Regions from separate parts of the Kocuria sp. CPCC 205260 genome, predicted to be linked through region 2. Evidence: predicted binding sites of a transcription regulator. Region 2 holds the regulator's gene; the other holds the start of a gene.
What was found. Region 2 encodes LexA, which represses DNA repair genes until DNA is damaged. Its sites were predicted from a motif close to TCGAACANNTGTTCGA; they were not measured.
Positions count from the first base shown of each region.

Region 1 (7,507 bases), on a different contig from region 2:
GTTTTCTGCACCTACACGTCCATGCTCACGCTGCGCCGCGAGCTGCGCGCCGTGGCCGTCGTGCCCGAGATCTGAGAGAGGACCGCGATGACCACTGCGACTCCCAACCTCCCCGCCGCAGGAGCCGAGCCCGAGCTCGGCGGGCAGGGCGAGATCCACCTCGTGCAGCTCTATCCGCGCGACATGAACATCTACGGCGACTGGGGCAACACGCTGACGCTCAAGCGCCGTCTCGAGCGCCGCGGCTACAGCGTGCGCGTCACCGACTACAACCCCGGCGACTCCTTCCCCGGCGACGGCGACATCTTCGTGGGCGGCGGCGGCCAGGACTCCGGGCAGTTCCGCGTCATGGAGGACCTGCAGCGCATCAAGCCCCTGCTGCTGGAGCTGGTGGAGGACGGCGCGCCCATGCTCGCGATCTGCGGGCTCTACCAGCTCTTCGGCCACCGGTTCCGCACGATCGGCGGTGAGACGCTGACCGGCGTGGGGATCTTCGACCTCGAGACCGTCGGGGGCCCGGAGCGGCTGATCGGCAACATCGTCACCGAGTCGCCCGATCTCGGCACCGTGATCGGCTACGAGAACCACTCCGGTCTGACCCACCTGGGCGCGGGCCAGAAGCCCTTCGGCAAGGTGGTCTCCGGTGCGGGCAACGACGGCCAGGACGGCACGGAGGGCGCGGTGACCCGCGAGGTCATCGGCACCTATCTGCACGGCTCCCTGCTGCCCAAGAACCCGGCGGTGGCCGATCACCTCATCGCCACGGCGGTGCGGCGACGCTATGCGCACGAGACCCTCGAGCCGCTGAACGATCTGCTGGCGGAGAAGGCGCGGGAGGTCGCGGCCTCCCGTCCGCGCTGAGCCCGGGACCCGTCGCCTACAATCGACCAGCAGACTTCCCAGCGCAGCGTCATGCGCCGCGGTGGTGCGCCGCACGGCCCCTCCGGCCGTGACCGGCACCCCCGACGCACGCGCTGCCAGCCGCCGCCGGGAGGAGCCCGGCGCTGCGGCACCGACACGAACCAGGAGGCAAGCCATGTCCGGTCACTCCAAGTGGGCCACGACCAAGCACAAGAAGGCCGCCATCGACGCCAAGCGCGCCAAGGCCTTCGCCAAGTACATCAAGGGCATCGAGGTCGCCGCGCGCCAGGGCGGCGCCGACACCGCGGGCAACCCGGCGCTGGATCTGGCCGTGTCCAAGGCCAAGAAGAACTCGGTGCCCAACGACAACATCGACCGCGCCATCAAGCGCGGCGCCGGCCTGACCGGCGAGGTCATCGAGTACTCGGAGATCTTCTACGAGGCCCGCGGCCCCCAGGGCTCGGCGCTGTACATCGAGTGCCTGACCGACAACAAGAACCGCGCGGCCTCCGAGGTCCGCGTGGCCGTGACTCGCAACGGCGGCACCATGGCCGATCCGGGCTCGGTCACCTTCATGTTCGAGCGCAAGGGCGTGGCCGAGGTCGCCAAGGCCGACGGCGTCACCGAGGACGACGTCATGATGGCCGTGCTGGACGCCGGGGCGGAGGAGGTCATCGAGGACCAGGACGTCTTCGAGGTCATCTCCGAGGCCACCGACCTGCCCCAGATCCGCACGGCTCTGGACGAGGCGGAGCTGGAGTACAACAACGACGACCCCCAGTTCCGCCCGAACATGAAGGTCGAGCTCGACGCCGACGCCGCGCGCAAGTTCCTGCGCCTGGCCGATGCGATCGAGGAGCTCGACGACGTCCAGAACGTCTACTCCAACGTGGAGATCACCCCCGAGGTCGCCGCCCAGCTCGAGGACGAGGACTGAGCCAGGCTCCGGCACCCGCCCGACGTCCGGCCATGGGCTCCGCGGCCAGGGCGCAGGCCCCCGAGCAGGTCATCCTGGGCGTCGATCCCGGGCTGACCCGCTGCGGGTTCGGGATCGTGCGCATGCGCGCCGACCGCCGCGCCGAATGGGTCCACCACGAGGTCCAGGGCACAGGCGCCGACGAGCCCCTGGAGCAGCGGATCCTGCGCATCGCCCAGGCGGCCGATCAGCTGCTCGAGCGCTTCGCCCCGGATGCTTTGGCGATCGAGCGCGTGTTCGCGCAGAACAACGCCCCCACCGTGGTCGGCACCGCCCAGGCCTCGGGCGTGGTGATCGCCGCCGCAGCCGCTCGCGGGGTCCCCGTCGCCTGGCACACCCCGTCCGAGGTCAAGGCCGCGGTCACCGGCGACGGCTCGGCCGAGAAGGCCGCCGTGACCAAGATGATCGCGCGCATCCTCCGCCTCGAGCAGCTGCCGCGTCCGGCCGACGCCGCCGATGCCCTGGCGATCGCGGTCTGCCACGGCTGGCGCTCCGGTGTGGGCGCGGGCCTGGACGCCCAGGCGGGCACTACGACCACGCACCAGGGCGCCCGCACGGGACTGCAGCGCGCGACCCAGGAGCGCGGCACCGCCCTGACACCCGCTCAGCGCGCCTGGCAGGCCGCGGAGCAGAAGGCTCGGCGCGGCCACTGAGGGACCGCATCGTCCTCGGGTGCGGGCCCTCGCCCCGGGCGAGGGCCTGCACTGTGTGGTCGTCGCGGCTTGGTAGGGTGAGCGAGGCATCGTACTGATGTTCGAATGGCTGCCCGATTCGCGGGCGGCTCCCCGCATCGAGGAGAGGGTGTTCCCATGATCGCGTCCGTGCGCGGCGAGGTGCTGCACAAGGGGCTGAGCACGGCCGTCGTCGACGTCATGGGGCTGGGCCTCGAGCTGCAGGCCACCCCGCAGACTCTCTCCGGGCTGCACGAGGGCCGCGAGGCCCGGCTGGCCACCGCGTTCGTGGCGCGCAAGGACGACTCCCCGCTGCTGTTCGGCTTCGCGGACGCGGAGGAGAAGGAGATCTTCGAGACCATGCTGGGCGTCTCCGGCATCGGTCCGCGCACCGCACTGGCGGTGCTGGCCGCGCTGGGCACGCAGGAGGTCCGCACGGCCATCGCCCAGGGCGACCCCAAGCCGTTCACCACCGTCTCCGGGATCGGGCCCAAGGGCGCCAAGCGCATCGTGCTCGAGCTCGCGGACAAGCTCGTTCCCGCCGATCCGGCACCGGCCTCGGCCCCGCAGGCGGCGCAGATCCCGCTGTGGCGCACCCAGGTCACGGAGGCCCTCACGGGTCTGGGCTGGAACGAGAAGGACGCCTCGGCGGCCATCGACGACGCCCTGGTCGGTCGAGAGGAGCTCGCCGACTCCGGTGACGTCGCCCTGATCTTGCGCACCGTGCTCGCGTGGCTCGGCGCCCGGGCCTCGGCTCCTGCCGCCGGCCGGGGCTCGACTCGCACGGGGGAGGGCCGCTGAGCATGGACGCACAGCACAGCGGGTCCGAGCGCCTGGTGGGCGGGGAGCCGGAGCTGGACGAGCGCGCCGTCGAATCGGCCCTGCGCCCCGAGTCCCTGGCGGACTTCGTGGGTCAGCCGCGTGTGCGCCAGCAGCTCTCCCTGGTCCTGGAGGCCTCCAGACTGCGGGGCCGCAGCGCCGATCACGTGCTGCTGTCCGGACCTCCCGGTCTGGGCAAGACCACGCTGGCCATGATCATCGCCCAGGAGATGGGCGCTCCGCTGCGCATCTCCTCCGGGCCTGCCATCCAGCACTCCGGCGACCTGGCCGCGATCCTGTCCTCCCTGACTGAGGGCGAGGTCCTGTTCCTCGACGAGATCCACCGCATGTCCCGGCCCGCCGAGGAGATGCTCTACATGGCCATGGAGGACTTCCGGGTCGACATCGTGGTGGGCAAGGGCGCCGGGGCCACCTCCATCCCGCTGGACCTGCCTCCGTTCACCCTGGTCGGTGCCACCACGCGCGCCGGGCTGCTGCCGGGACCGCTGCGCGATCGCTTCGGCTTCACCGGGCACCTCGAGTTCTACAGCGACCACGAGCTCGTCTCCGTGCTGCGCCGCTCCGCCGGGCTGCTGGACCTGCGCCTGTCCACGGAGGGCTTCGAGGAGGTCGCCACCCGCTCCCGCGGCACTCCGCGCATCGCCAACCGCCTGCTGCGCCGCGTGCGCGACTGGGCGCTGGTCCACGGCGTGGACAGCATCGACGCCCGCGCCTGCTCCGCCGCCCTGGAGATGTACGAGGTCGACTCGCGGGGCCTGGACCGCCTGGACCGCTCGGTGCTCGAGGCGCTGGTCCGCCACTTCGGCGGCGGACCGGTGGGGCTGTCCACCCTGGCGATCGCCGTGGGGGAGGAGACGGAGACCGTCGAGGAGGTCGCCGAGCCGTACCTGGTCCGCGAGGGCCTGCTGGCGCGGACCCCGCGAGGACGCATCGCCATGCCCGCGGCTTGGGAGCACCTGGGACTGGTACCGCCCGAGCACGCAGCCTTCCGGGACACTGCGGTGCGCCAGGCCCTCGGCGACCAGGACCCCCCGCAGCAGTAGCCCTCCGGACGGCGACCGGCTGCGATCCGGCGCCTGGGAGCCCGCTGACCGGGCCCTGCGCGGCCGCGTCCCCTACCATGGACGGGAATCCTCGCCGCCGCCGCGTTGCCCCACGTGCTTGTCCAGGGGCGGAGTCCCGGTCGCGGCACCGACCACCACGCGATGCGCAGAAGCGCATCGCAGGATCAGGAGTCTGCATGACACCCGTCGTCACCGAATCGCTGTCCGCCGCCGGAGCCGCTGGAGGCGGCGGGTCCTCCATGCTGCTCTTCGGCTTCATGCTGCTGCTGATCATCGGCATGTTCTGGTTCTCCAGCCGCACCCGCAAGAAGCAGCAGGAGAAGCTGAAGTCGCAGCAGCGCGCCATGGAGCCCGGCATGGAGGTCATGACGAGCTACGGCCTCTACGGCCGCCTGGTCTCCAAGGACGAGGACGCCGTCAAGGCCGTCATCGAGATCGCCCCGGGCACCCAGGTCACCGTGCACCTGCAGACCCTCACCAACGTGGTCGAGCGTGACACCCCCGCTGCCGGCGGCACGGATGCCGCAGGCTCCACCGCAGCAGGGGGCGCCTCCGCTGACGAGACCCCAGCCGGCGACCCCACGGATCCCCGCGATCCGGGAGCCGACTCCTCCCGCTGATCAGCCAGCACCCGCGCCTCGGCCCCGTCGGCCGGGGCGCTCGTGCGTGTTGCGGCACCTGAGACCGTCTCTTCGGGTCCACCCGCGCCCGCCCGGCCCACGTGTGCCGCGCTTCACAGCCCCCTCGAACCCCGCAAGGATCTGCGCCCCGATGTCGACATCGCCAGAAGATCGCTCGTCCGCGAGCACCCCCGGCCGCGAGCCGGGGGACCGGAAGAAGAAGCCGCGCCGCAGCGAGCAGGAGACGACGGCCCAGCGGGCGCAGCGTCGTCAGCTCGGCGGCACCGAGCTGCACCGGGCGGTGAGAACTGCTCGAGGCTCGCTCGTGGGCATGTTCGTGCTGCTGGTCGCCATGCTCGGCGTGCTGGGCTGGGGCGCAGGTCAGGGCCACACCGGCTGGGGGCCGCGCCTGGCGCTGGACCTCGAGGGCGGCACGCAGATGATCCTGACCCCTGAGCTGACCGGTCAGCAGGAGGGCGAGGAGATATCCCAGGAGCAGCTCGACCAGGCGGTGGAGATCATCCGCCAGCGCGTCGACGGCTCCGGCGTCTCGGAGGCCGAGGTCTCCACCCAGGGCGGCGAGAACATCGTCGTGTCCATGCCGGGCACGCCCGATCAGGAGACCCGGGACCTGATCCAGACCTCGGCGCAGATGAGCTTCCGACCCGTGCTGATGGTCGGCCCCGCCGAGGCCACTCCGGAGGACGAGCGCACCCCCGAGGACGAGCAGGTCGAGCCGGACGGCGAGCCCACGGACTCGTCGGACCCCAACTGGGTCGACGGCGATCTGATGGCCAAGTACGAGGCCACGGACTGCACGCAGCCGCAGACCCCCGAGCAGCGCGCCGCCCAGGACCCGGAGGCGGCCATCGTCGCCTGCGATCCCAGCGGCGGCGGCAAGTACATCCTCGGCCCGATCGAGCTCGAGGGCACCGATATCTCGGACTCGTCGTACGGCATGGCCCAGGGTGCCAACGGGACGACCACCGGCCAGTACGCCGTGAACATCCAGTTCAACGAGGAAGGCACCCAGACCTTCAAGGAGCTCTCCGAGCGCCTGAACTCGATCGGTCAGACCAGCCCCGGGGACCCCCGCAGCCAGTTCGCGATCCTGCTGGACGGCGAGGTCATCTCCGCACCGTCCATGGACGCGGTCATCCCCGACGGCCAGGCGCAGATCACCGGCTCCTTCACGGAGGAGGACGCGCAGTTCCTCTCCGAGCAGCTGCGCTACGGCTCGCTGCCCGTGAGCTTCGAGATCTCCTCGGAGCAGCAGATCTCGGCCACCATGGGCGCCGATCAGCTGCGCTGGGGCGTCATCGCCGGGCTCATCGGCCTGGTCCTGGTGGCCGTCTACTGCCTGTTCCAGTACCGCCTGCTGGGCCTGGTGACCATCGCTTCGCTCGTGGTGCTGGGCGTGGCGTCCTGGCTGGCCATCGTGCTGCTGGGCTGGGGCATGAACTACCGCCTGTCGATGGCGGGCGTGGCCGGCCTGATCGTGTCGATCGGCATGGCCGCCGACTCGTTCATCGTCTACTTCGAGCGCATCCGCGATGAGATCCGCATCGGGCGCACGATCCCAGCGGCCATCGATCACGGCTGGAAGCGCGCGCGTCAGACCGTGATCGCCTCCAAGTCCGTGAACCTGATCGCCTCGGTGGTGCTCTACTTCGTGGCCGTGGGCAACGTGCGCGGCTTCGCGTTCACTCTGGGCCTGACCGCGGTGATCGACCTGGTGGTCGTGTTCCTGTTCACCCATCCCGTCATGGTCCTGCTCTCGCGCACCCGCTTCTTCACTCAGGGCCGCAAGGGCTCCGGGCTGGATCCCGAGTCCCTCGACGCCGTGCCGTTCTACCGCGGCGCCGGTCGCACCCGCACCCCGGACGACCTGGACCCGGCCGCCGGTGCCGTGGCGGAGGAGTCCGCCGTGCAGAGCGCCCCGGCCGAGCAGGAGCTCGTGGGCGCGTCCTCGCCGCTCAGCTCCCGCACGGAGCACGCGGCCTCCACGGAGCCCGACGACGACAGCGCCCCCGAGAGCTCCGCGGCGCACAGTGCTGCAGTGACAGAGGACTCTCCCGGGCCCGGCAAGGCAGCGACCGAGGCTCAGAGCACCGGCTCGAGCGCTGCTGCGGGCAGGCCCTCCCGCCGCAGCGCGGGGGCCCCGGACGACGAGCGCGGTCTCACCGTGGCCGAGCGCCGCCGTCGGGCCCGGCGCGCGGCAGGCGAGTCATCGCCGTCGGGCCCGCCGCCCCCGCAGGACCCAGAAGCGACCCGCCCGGCCTCCGACCGACGCACGAACGAGGAGGACGCCTGATGTCCCGCTTCTCAGACTTCGGCAACGACCTCTACAGCGGTCGTCGCTCCTTCGGCTTCGTGCCCCGCCGCGGGCTGTGGCTGGCCATCGCCGGCGTGCTCGTGGTCATCAGCCTGCTGATCCCCGTGGTCAAGGGCGGCTTCAACCTGGGCATCGACTTC
Region 1 is NZ_JAVKPT010000001.1:190,635-198,141, reverse strand. Features, by position in the region: gene RF645_RS00815 (Mur ligase family protein) at 1-75, shown strand, start outside; gene RF645_RS00810 (type 1 glutamine amidotransferase) at 88-861, shown strand; gene RF645_RS00805 (YebC/PmpR family DNA-binding transcriptional regulator) at 1,037-1,798, shown strand; gene ruvC (crossover junction endodeoxyribonuclease RuvC) at 1,831-2,490, shown strand; gene ruvA (Holliday junction branch migration protein RuvA) at 2,647-3,309, shown strand; gene ruvB (Holliday junction branch migration DNA helicase RuvB) at 3,312-4,391, shown strand; gene yajC (preprotein translocase subunit YajC) at 4,589-5,032, shown strand; gene secD (protein translocase subunit SecD) at 5,184-7,346, shown strand; gene secF (protein translocase subunit SecF) at 7,346-7,507, shown strand, end outside.
Region 1: the regulator LexA is predicted to act here: its motif matches at 2,580-2,595, upstream of ruvA (Holliday junction branch migration protein RuvA).

Region 2 (7,507 bases):
GAGTCCGATTCCGCCGGGTCCAGCTCCAACCGCTTGAGGTCATCGACGATCCGGTCGCGCTGCATGCGGATGTCGGCGACGTCGGCGAGCAGAGTCGTGCGATGGCGCAGCGCCGCCAGAGCGGTCGCCTGGGTCACCGCGGAGAGGTGATACGGCAGGCGCACCAGACGCACGGCATCGGCGATCTCCGGTGCGGCGGCGAAGTAGCCGATACGCGCACCGGCCAGGGCGAAGGCCTTGGACATGGTGCGGCTGACGACCAGGCGCGGACGGCCTTCGAGCAGGCGCAGCGCGGTGCGCTCCGGGAAGCGGGAGAACTCGGCATAGGCCTCATCGACCACCACCACGGTGTTCGACTCCTCGCCGGCGCGGTAGACGGCATCGACGACGTCGTCCTCCAGCGCGGTGCCCGTGGGGTTGTTGGGCGAGCACAGCAGCACGATGCTCGGGCGGTGCTCGCGGACCTGTGCGGCGGCCGATTCGGCGCTGAGCGTGAAGTCCTCGGCGCGCGCGCCCGGGATGAACTCCGTGTTCGTGCCGGCTGAGAGCAGCGGGTACATGGAGTAGGACGGCACGAAGGCCAGCACACGACGACCGGGGCCGCCGAAGGCCTGCATGAGCTGCTGGAGGATCTCGTTGGAGCCGTTGGCGGCCCAGATGTTGTCCTGGTCCAGGCTGTGGCCCAGGTATTCGGCCAGCTCGCGGCGCAGCTGCGTGAACTCGCGGTCCGGGTAGCGGTTGAGGGTTCCCACGACCCGCGAGACCTCGGCGACGATGGCGTCCTGGACGTCCTGCGGCACCGGATGCGTGTTCTCGTTGGTGTTCAGGGCGATGGGGACGTCGATCTGCGGCGCCCCGTAGGGGGACTTGCCGCGCAGGTCGTGGCGCAGGGGAAGCGACGCGAGCCGTTCGGCTCGCGTGGCGCCCTCGGTGCTGGGTGTCGCGCTCTGAGAAGTCACCAGGACAGTCTACGAGGCGCGGACGGGGCCTCCAGCATCCGACGGCGGCCGAACCCACCGTCCTGCGGCTCAGGCCGCGGGAACCAGCACCTGCTGGCCCGGGGAGACCTGGGCGGAGTCCAGCTCGTTGAGCTCGACGATCTGCAGGACGACGTCCCGGGTGTCGCGCTGCGGCTCGGCCTGCTGAGCGACCTCCCAGAGGCTCTGGCCGGGCTGGACGGTCACGGAGTCGACCCCGGGGCCCTCGGCTGGCTCGGTTCCGGCGGTGACGTGGGAGGGTGCGATCAGCACGACCAGCAGTGCGGCCGCGGCCAGCACGCCGAGCATGGTCGGCAGGCCGATCAGCAGCAGCCGCCCGCGGCGGGTCAGGCGCATGGGCGAGGACGCGGATCGCGCCGGTGCGGAGGCCTCCGGCTCCTTCACGGCGGGCAGGGTCCGAGACTGCGGTGCAGCTGCGCGACCGCCCGGAATGACGCGCAGAGCCGGACGGCGCCCCTCCGACTCCTTGAGCCGCGCAGCGGGGCGTCGGCGCAGGGCGGGCACGGCGGAGGAGAGCTCCTGCGCGAAGGCACGGCCCCCGCTGCGCAGGGCGCTGACGAGGGGGATGCTGCCGGTGGAGGACGAGTGCGACAGGACAGCGGTGCTGATCACGGACATGGGATGCACTCCTTCTTGCCGAGGGACGGACGGTGACAGACGGTGCGGGTGGTGCGGGTGGTGGCCGCTCCCGTGTTCGAACCTGTGTCGGATTCGAGACCCGATCCCGGTTCTCGAATACGTGTTCGAACTGCTTACGACCATTTCTAGCACCTGTGTACGACTCGTGTCGAGACACGATCGAACAGATGTTTGAAGGTGACGTCCGGCTCACGTAGCCTCAGCGAGAGGACTGTGCAGGTCGGAGGCCCTGGCGGGGCCTCGAGGACGAGTCAACGCAACCGCTCAGACAGCACAAGGCGGCCACGGCGCGGCGCGAGCGCGTCGCCGCGGCCCAGCACGCAGCGCACCCGGCGATCCGGAGGCGCCCATCGACGGAAGACGAGGACGGACATGGCAGCCAGCGGCACCGGTCGCACGCAGCGCGGCTCAGGCGGCACGGCCCGGGCGACGGGCTCCGAGTCCTCCCGGCGCAAGGGCCTGACCCCGCGGCAGCGCACGATCCTGGAGGTCATCCAGCGCGCCGTCGCCGCCCACGGCTATCCCCCGTCCATGCGCGAGATCGGCGACCTGGTGGGCCTGAAGTCCCTGTCGAGCGTGACCCACCAGCTCAATCAGCTCGAGCGGCAGGGCTACCTGCGCCGCGACCCCAAGCGCCCGCGCGCCCTCGAGGTCCTGGTGCCCCTGCATCTGCTTGGCGATCCCGAGGCGGAGGCCGCCTCCGCCGTCGCCGAGGCTCCGGCCGCTTCGGAGGCGCCGGAGCTGGACGACGACCTGCCGTCGATCGGCTCCGCGGACGTCTCGTTCGTGCCGCTCGTCGGCCGGATCGCCGCCGGCACCCCGATCACCGCCGAGCAGCAGGTCGAGGACCGCATGGCCCTGCCGCGCCAGCTCACCGGCCACGGCGAGCTGTTCATGCTGCGGGTCTCCGGCGACTCCATGATCGATGCCGCCATCTGCGACGGCGACTGGGTCGTGGTGCGCGCTCAGGCCACCGCCGAGAACGGGGAGATCGTGGCGGCCCTGCTGGACGACGAGGCCACGGTGAAGACCTTCCGCCAGCGCGACGGACACACCTGGCTGCTTCCTCAGAACTCGCAGTACGAGCCGATCCTGGGCGACCACGCCACGGTGATGGGCAAGGTCGTCTCGGTCCTGCGCAGCCTCTGAACACGCAGATCACCGCCATGACGAGCGGCTGAGGACGGATCCGTCCTCAGCCGTTCGTCGCTCATCCCCTGCCGGTCGCAGCAGCCCGATCCACTGCCAGTACGTGGCCGAGAACAGCAGGATGAGCAGGTAGCCGACGATCGTCAGCGGGATGCCGGTGCGCAGGAACAGCTGCGTGGTGAGCGCGCCCGTGCCGTAGGCGAGCATGTTCTGCGGGGCGGAGATCGGCAGCAGGAATCCGAAGCAGATCAGGAACTGCATGATCAGCCCGAAGCCCACGCCCTCGCCGGGCGGGTCCGGGATCGACACGGCCAGGGCGATGAACACCGGGATCAGCGCGCTCGACATGGACGTGGCCGAGGCGAATCCCAGGTGGATCAGGATCGTGAACGCGCCGACGATCGCGATGATCGCGAGCACCGGCAGACCCGTGATCCCGAGCCCGTCGAACACGGCCGCCGACAGCCATGCCGCCGCCCCGGTCTCCAGCAGCACGGATCCCAGCGAGATGATGACCGCGAAGACCACGAGCGTCCCCCAGCTCACGAGCTCCTCCACGGTCTCCCAGGAGTAGACCCCGATGCGCGGCAGCAGCATGACGCCGATGGCGCACAGTGTCACGGTGGTGGCGTCGATGTCGTGCAGCGAGCCCTGGGTGGACCAGAAGGCCAGCAGGATGACGGCCACAGCCGCCAGGCGCTTCTCCGCCCCGGTCATGGGCCCGAGCTCCGTCAGGGACTTCTGGACGATCTCACGGCCGCCCTCCAGACGGTCGATCTCGGGCCTGATGGTGGCCCGCATCACGAAGTGGAGCACCACGGACATCACCGCAGCCCAGGGAGCGCCGGCGGCGAACCACTGCGGCCAGGAGATCGTGGCCCCCATGGACTCCTGGATGAATCCGACGGCCACGAGGTTCTGGGCTGCGGCGGTCCGCACGCCGATGTTCCAGATCGAGATCGACTGCGCCGCGGTGATGACCATGAGCGCGCCCAGCCGGGACTCGGTCGTGGCCTGCATGCCCGCAGCCAGCGCCAGCGCCGCCGCCACGAGCGCCACCGCCGAGGAGCCGAAGCCGGCGAGGGCGCAGCCCAGGGCATCGCTGGTCCCCAGCGCCTCCCCCGAGCCGTCAGGTGCCGGCGACGCTCAGCCCATCAGGGGTCGGCATCAACATGACGACGGCCAGCACGATGATCTCCAGCCCCAGCCACACCGGGCGCATGCTCAGGTGGGCCTTGCGGGAATGCGGTCCGCGGGACTTCTCGGAGCGCAGCCCGGCGGTGGCGCGCTCCTCCGAGCGGGCCTCCTGCCCTGCCTTGGCCCGTCGACGCGCCGCCGTCCGCAGCCGGGACGGATTCCCCCCGTCCCCGCGAGATCTTCCCGTTGCGTCCTCGCCGCTGCGCGCATCGACCATGATGAGCTCCTTCTTCGTCGAAAGAGCGGACTCTTCTGATATCCAGAGTCACATGGATCGAAACGCAGTAGGTATGGATTGCGCGCGGTTGCCCCGGCCGGCTCAGTCCTGGCCGTGCAGCCGCTGCAGCGCCGAGTGGACGGTCTTCCGGTCGGTCGTCGTCCACAGCGGAGGCAGGCTGGCGCGCAGGAACCCGCCGTAGCGCGCCGTGGCGATCCGCGAGTCCAGCACCGCCACCACGCCGCGATCGCTCGTGGAGCGGATCAGTCGACCCGCTCCCTGGGCCAGGCGCACAGCGGCGTGTGTGGCCGAGATCGCCATGAACCCGTTGCCTCCGCTGTCGGCGACCGCGCGGGTGCGCGCCGTGGACAGCGGATCATCCGGGCGCGGGAACGGGATGCGGTCGATCAGCACCAGACGGCAGGAGTCGCCGGGCACGTCGACTCCCTGCCACAGCCCCATGGTCCCGAACAGCGACGTGTCCGGCTCCTCGGCGAACTGGGAGACGAGCGCGCTGAGCGTGGACTCGCCCTGGCACAGGATCGACAGGCCTGTTCGCTCGCGCATCACCTCCGCGGCCTCCTCCGCCGCTCGGCGCGAGGAGAACAGCCCGAGGGCTCCCCCGCCGGAGGCTTCGAGCAGATCCTGGATCTCCTGCAGCATCCCGTCGGAGAGCTGACGCCCGGGCTTGTCCAGGTGCTTCGCCATGTAGAGGATGCCCTGGCGCGGGTAGTCGAAGGGGCTGCCGACGTCGATGCCGTCCCACTTCGGTGCGCCGGAGCCCTTGAGTCCCAGATCGCCGGCCACGGCGTCGAAGGACTCGCCCACCGTCAGGGTAGCCGAGGTCAGCACGACCGTGCGGCCCTCGAACAGGCCCTCGCGCAGGCGCCCGCCCACGTTCAGCGGCGCGATGCTGAGGGTCGCCGGATCGGAGTCATCGGCCGGGACGTAGCCGCGGCCGGGCTCCCAGCCGCCCTGGCGCGACAGCCACATCACCTCGCGCGCCTCGTGCGCGCCGAGCAGCCGCTCCGCGAGCTCGAGGGTCTCGCTCAGCCGCGATCGCGTCATCTGCCGGCCGCCGTCGGTGTCGCGCCCGCCGTCCTTGGACTCGGGCTTGGTCTCCGACAGCGCGGTGCGTGCGGCCTCGCGGATGCGGGCGACGGCCGCCGACATCGGCTCGGTCAGCCCCCTGGCCAGCAGCTCGGCCGGCACGCCTTCGAGGGCCTTCTCGAGATCGTCCGCCCCGGAGGCCAGCTCCTCGTGCTTGGCGGTGGTGTGCTTGCGCACGGAGGCGGCCACCGAGCGCACCGTGGCCGCGGACATGGCTCCAGAGACGGCTCCCGTCACCCGGTCCCGCAACTCGTGGGCCTCGTCGACCACCACGACGTCGTGCTCGGGCAGGACCTGGATGGATTCGAAGGCGTTGATCGCCAGCAGGGCGTGATTGGTGATGATGATGTCGGCCTCGGCCGCCCGGGCCTTGGCGAGCTCGGCGAAGCAGCTCTCCACGAGCGGGCAGCTGCGGCCCAGGCACTCGCGCGCGGAGACGGAGACCTGCCGCCAGGCGGCGTCGGTGACGCCCGGGGTGACGTCGTCCCGGTCGCCGGTATCGGTGACCTCCGCCCATTCGCGCAGGCGCTTGACCTCCAGCCCTAGCCGTCCGGCGCGGGAGCTCGATGCGGCCGGGGGATGCGGGCCGTCGTCGGGCATGGCGAACAGGGCGCCGCCCTCGTCCTCGGGATAGCCGCCCTCGATCTTGTGCAGGCAGGCGTAGTTGCTGCGGCCCTTGAGCAGCGCGACCTCGAGGTCCTCCGGCAGCTCCTCTGACAGGACGTCGAGCAGGCGGGGGACGTCTCGGCCGACCACCTGGGACTGCAGCGCGAGCGTGGCGGTGGCGACCACCACGGGGCGCTCGGCCGTGCGCGCGTGCTGGACCAGCGGGGTCAGGTAGGCCAGCGACTTGCCGGTGCCCGTGCCGGCCTGGACCAGCAGGTGGCGGTTCAGCTCGAGGGCCTCGGCGACCTTGCCCGCCATCAGGCGCTGGCCGTCGCGGCGCTGACCCCCCAGGGCCTCGACAGCCGTGTCCAGAAGGTGCAGCGCGTCGGCTCCGCCGGGCAGCGACTCCGGGCGGACGTCCACGACGGGGCGTCCGGAGGCATCCCGGAATCCCGTGCTGGCCCCCTCCACGCTCAGCGCGCCTCGGCGCCGGAGGCGGCCTGCTCAGCGGAGCCGGCGTCTGCTGCGTCCGAGGCCGCGGCGTCCGTGCCGTCGCCGGGCACGCCCTGCCCGAACTGCTGGGCGTCCTGCCACACATAGCGCTGCAGCTCGCCGGCCAGGTCCTCGCGCACCTTCACGAGCAGGTGCGTGCCCTCGCCCAGGTACTCGGTGCGCAGGATCTCGGCGTCCCAGCCGTGCAGCCGCGAGACGATGTCGCCGTCGGTGAACGGGACCAGCAGGTCCAGCACGTGATCGGGGCGCGGGATCGCCTCGGAGATGCGCTGCTTGAGCTCGTCGATGCCCTCGCCCGTGCGGGCCGAGACGACGACGACGTCGCGGTGGGTGTTGCGCATCCGCTGCACCACGAACGGGTCGGCCGCATCGGCCTTGTTCAGCGCGATGATCTCCGGCAGGTCGAGGGCGTCGATATCCGCGAGGACCTCGTGGACCGCGCGGATCTGCCCCTCGGGATCCGGGTGCGAGGCGTCCACGACGTGGACGATCACATCCGAGTCGGCGACCTCCTCGAGGGTCGAGCGGAAGGCCTCGACGAGCTGCGTGGGCAGCGAGCGCACGAAGCCGACCGTGTCCGAGAGCGTGTAGCCGATGCCGTCCGGAGTCTCGGCCTTGCGGACCGTGGGATCCAGAGTGGCGAACAGGGCGTTCTCCACGAGCGCTCCTGCATCCGTGAGCCGGTTGAGCAGCGAGGACTTGCCCGCGTTCGTGTACCCGGCGATCGCGACCGAGGGCACCGAGTTGCGACGGCGGTTCAGCCTCTTGGCCTCGCGCGAGGGCTTCATGGCGGCGATCTCGCGACGCAGCTTGGCCATGCGTGCGCGGATCCGGCGGCGGTCCATCTCGATCTTGGTCTCACCGGGACCGCGCGAGCCGATGCCCTCGCCGCCCGCGGCGCGACCGCCCGCCTGGCGGGAGAGGCTCTCGCCCCAGCCGCGCAGGCGCGGGAGCATGTACTCGAGCTGGGCCAGCTCGACCTGGGCCTTGCCCTCCTTGGACTTGGCGTGCTGGGCGAAGATGTCAAGGATCAGTCCGGTCCGGTCGATGACCTTGACCTTGACGACGTCCTCCAGGG
Region 2 is NZ_JAVKPT010000007.1:35,669-43,175, forward strand. Features, by position in the region: gene RF645_RS10800 (histidinol-phosphate transaminase) at 1-959, opposite strand, end outside; gene RF645_RS10805 (LysM peptidoglycan-binding domain-containing protein) at 1,029-1,616, opposite strand; gene lexA (transcriptional repressor LexA) at 2,010-2,786, shown strand; gene RF645_RS10815 (SLC13 family permease) at 2,796-3,845, opposite strand; gene RF645_RS10820 (hypothetical protein) at 3,916-4,200, opposite strand; gene RF645_RS10825 (ATP-dependent DNA helicase) at 4,303-6,387, opposite strand; gene hflX (GTPase HflX) at 6,390-7,507, opposite strand, start outside.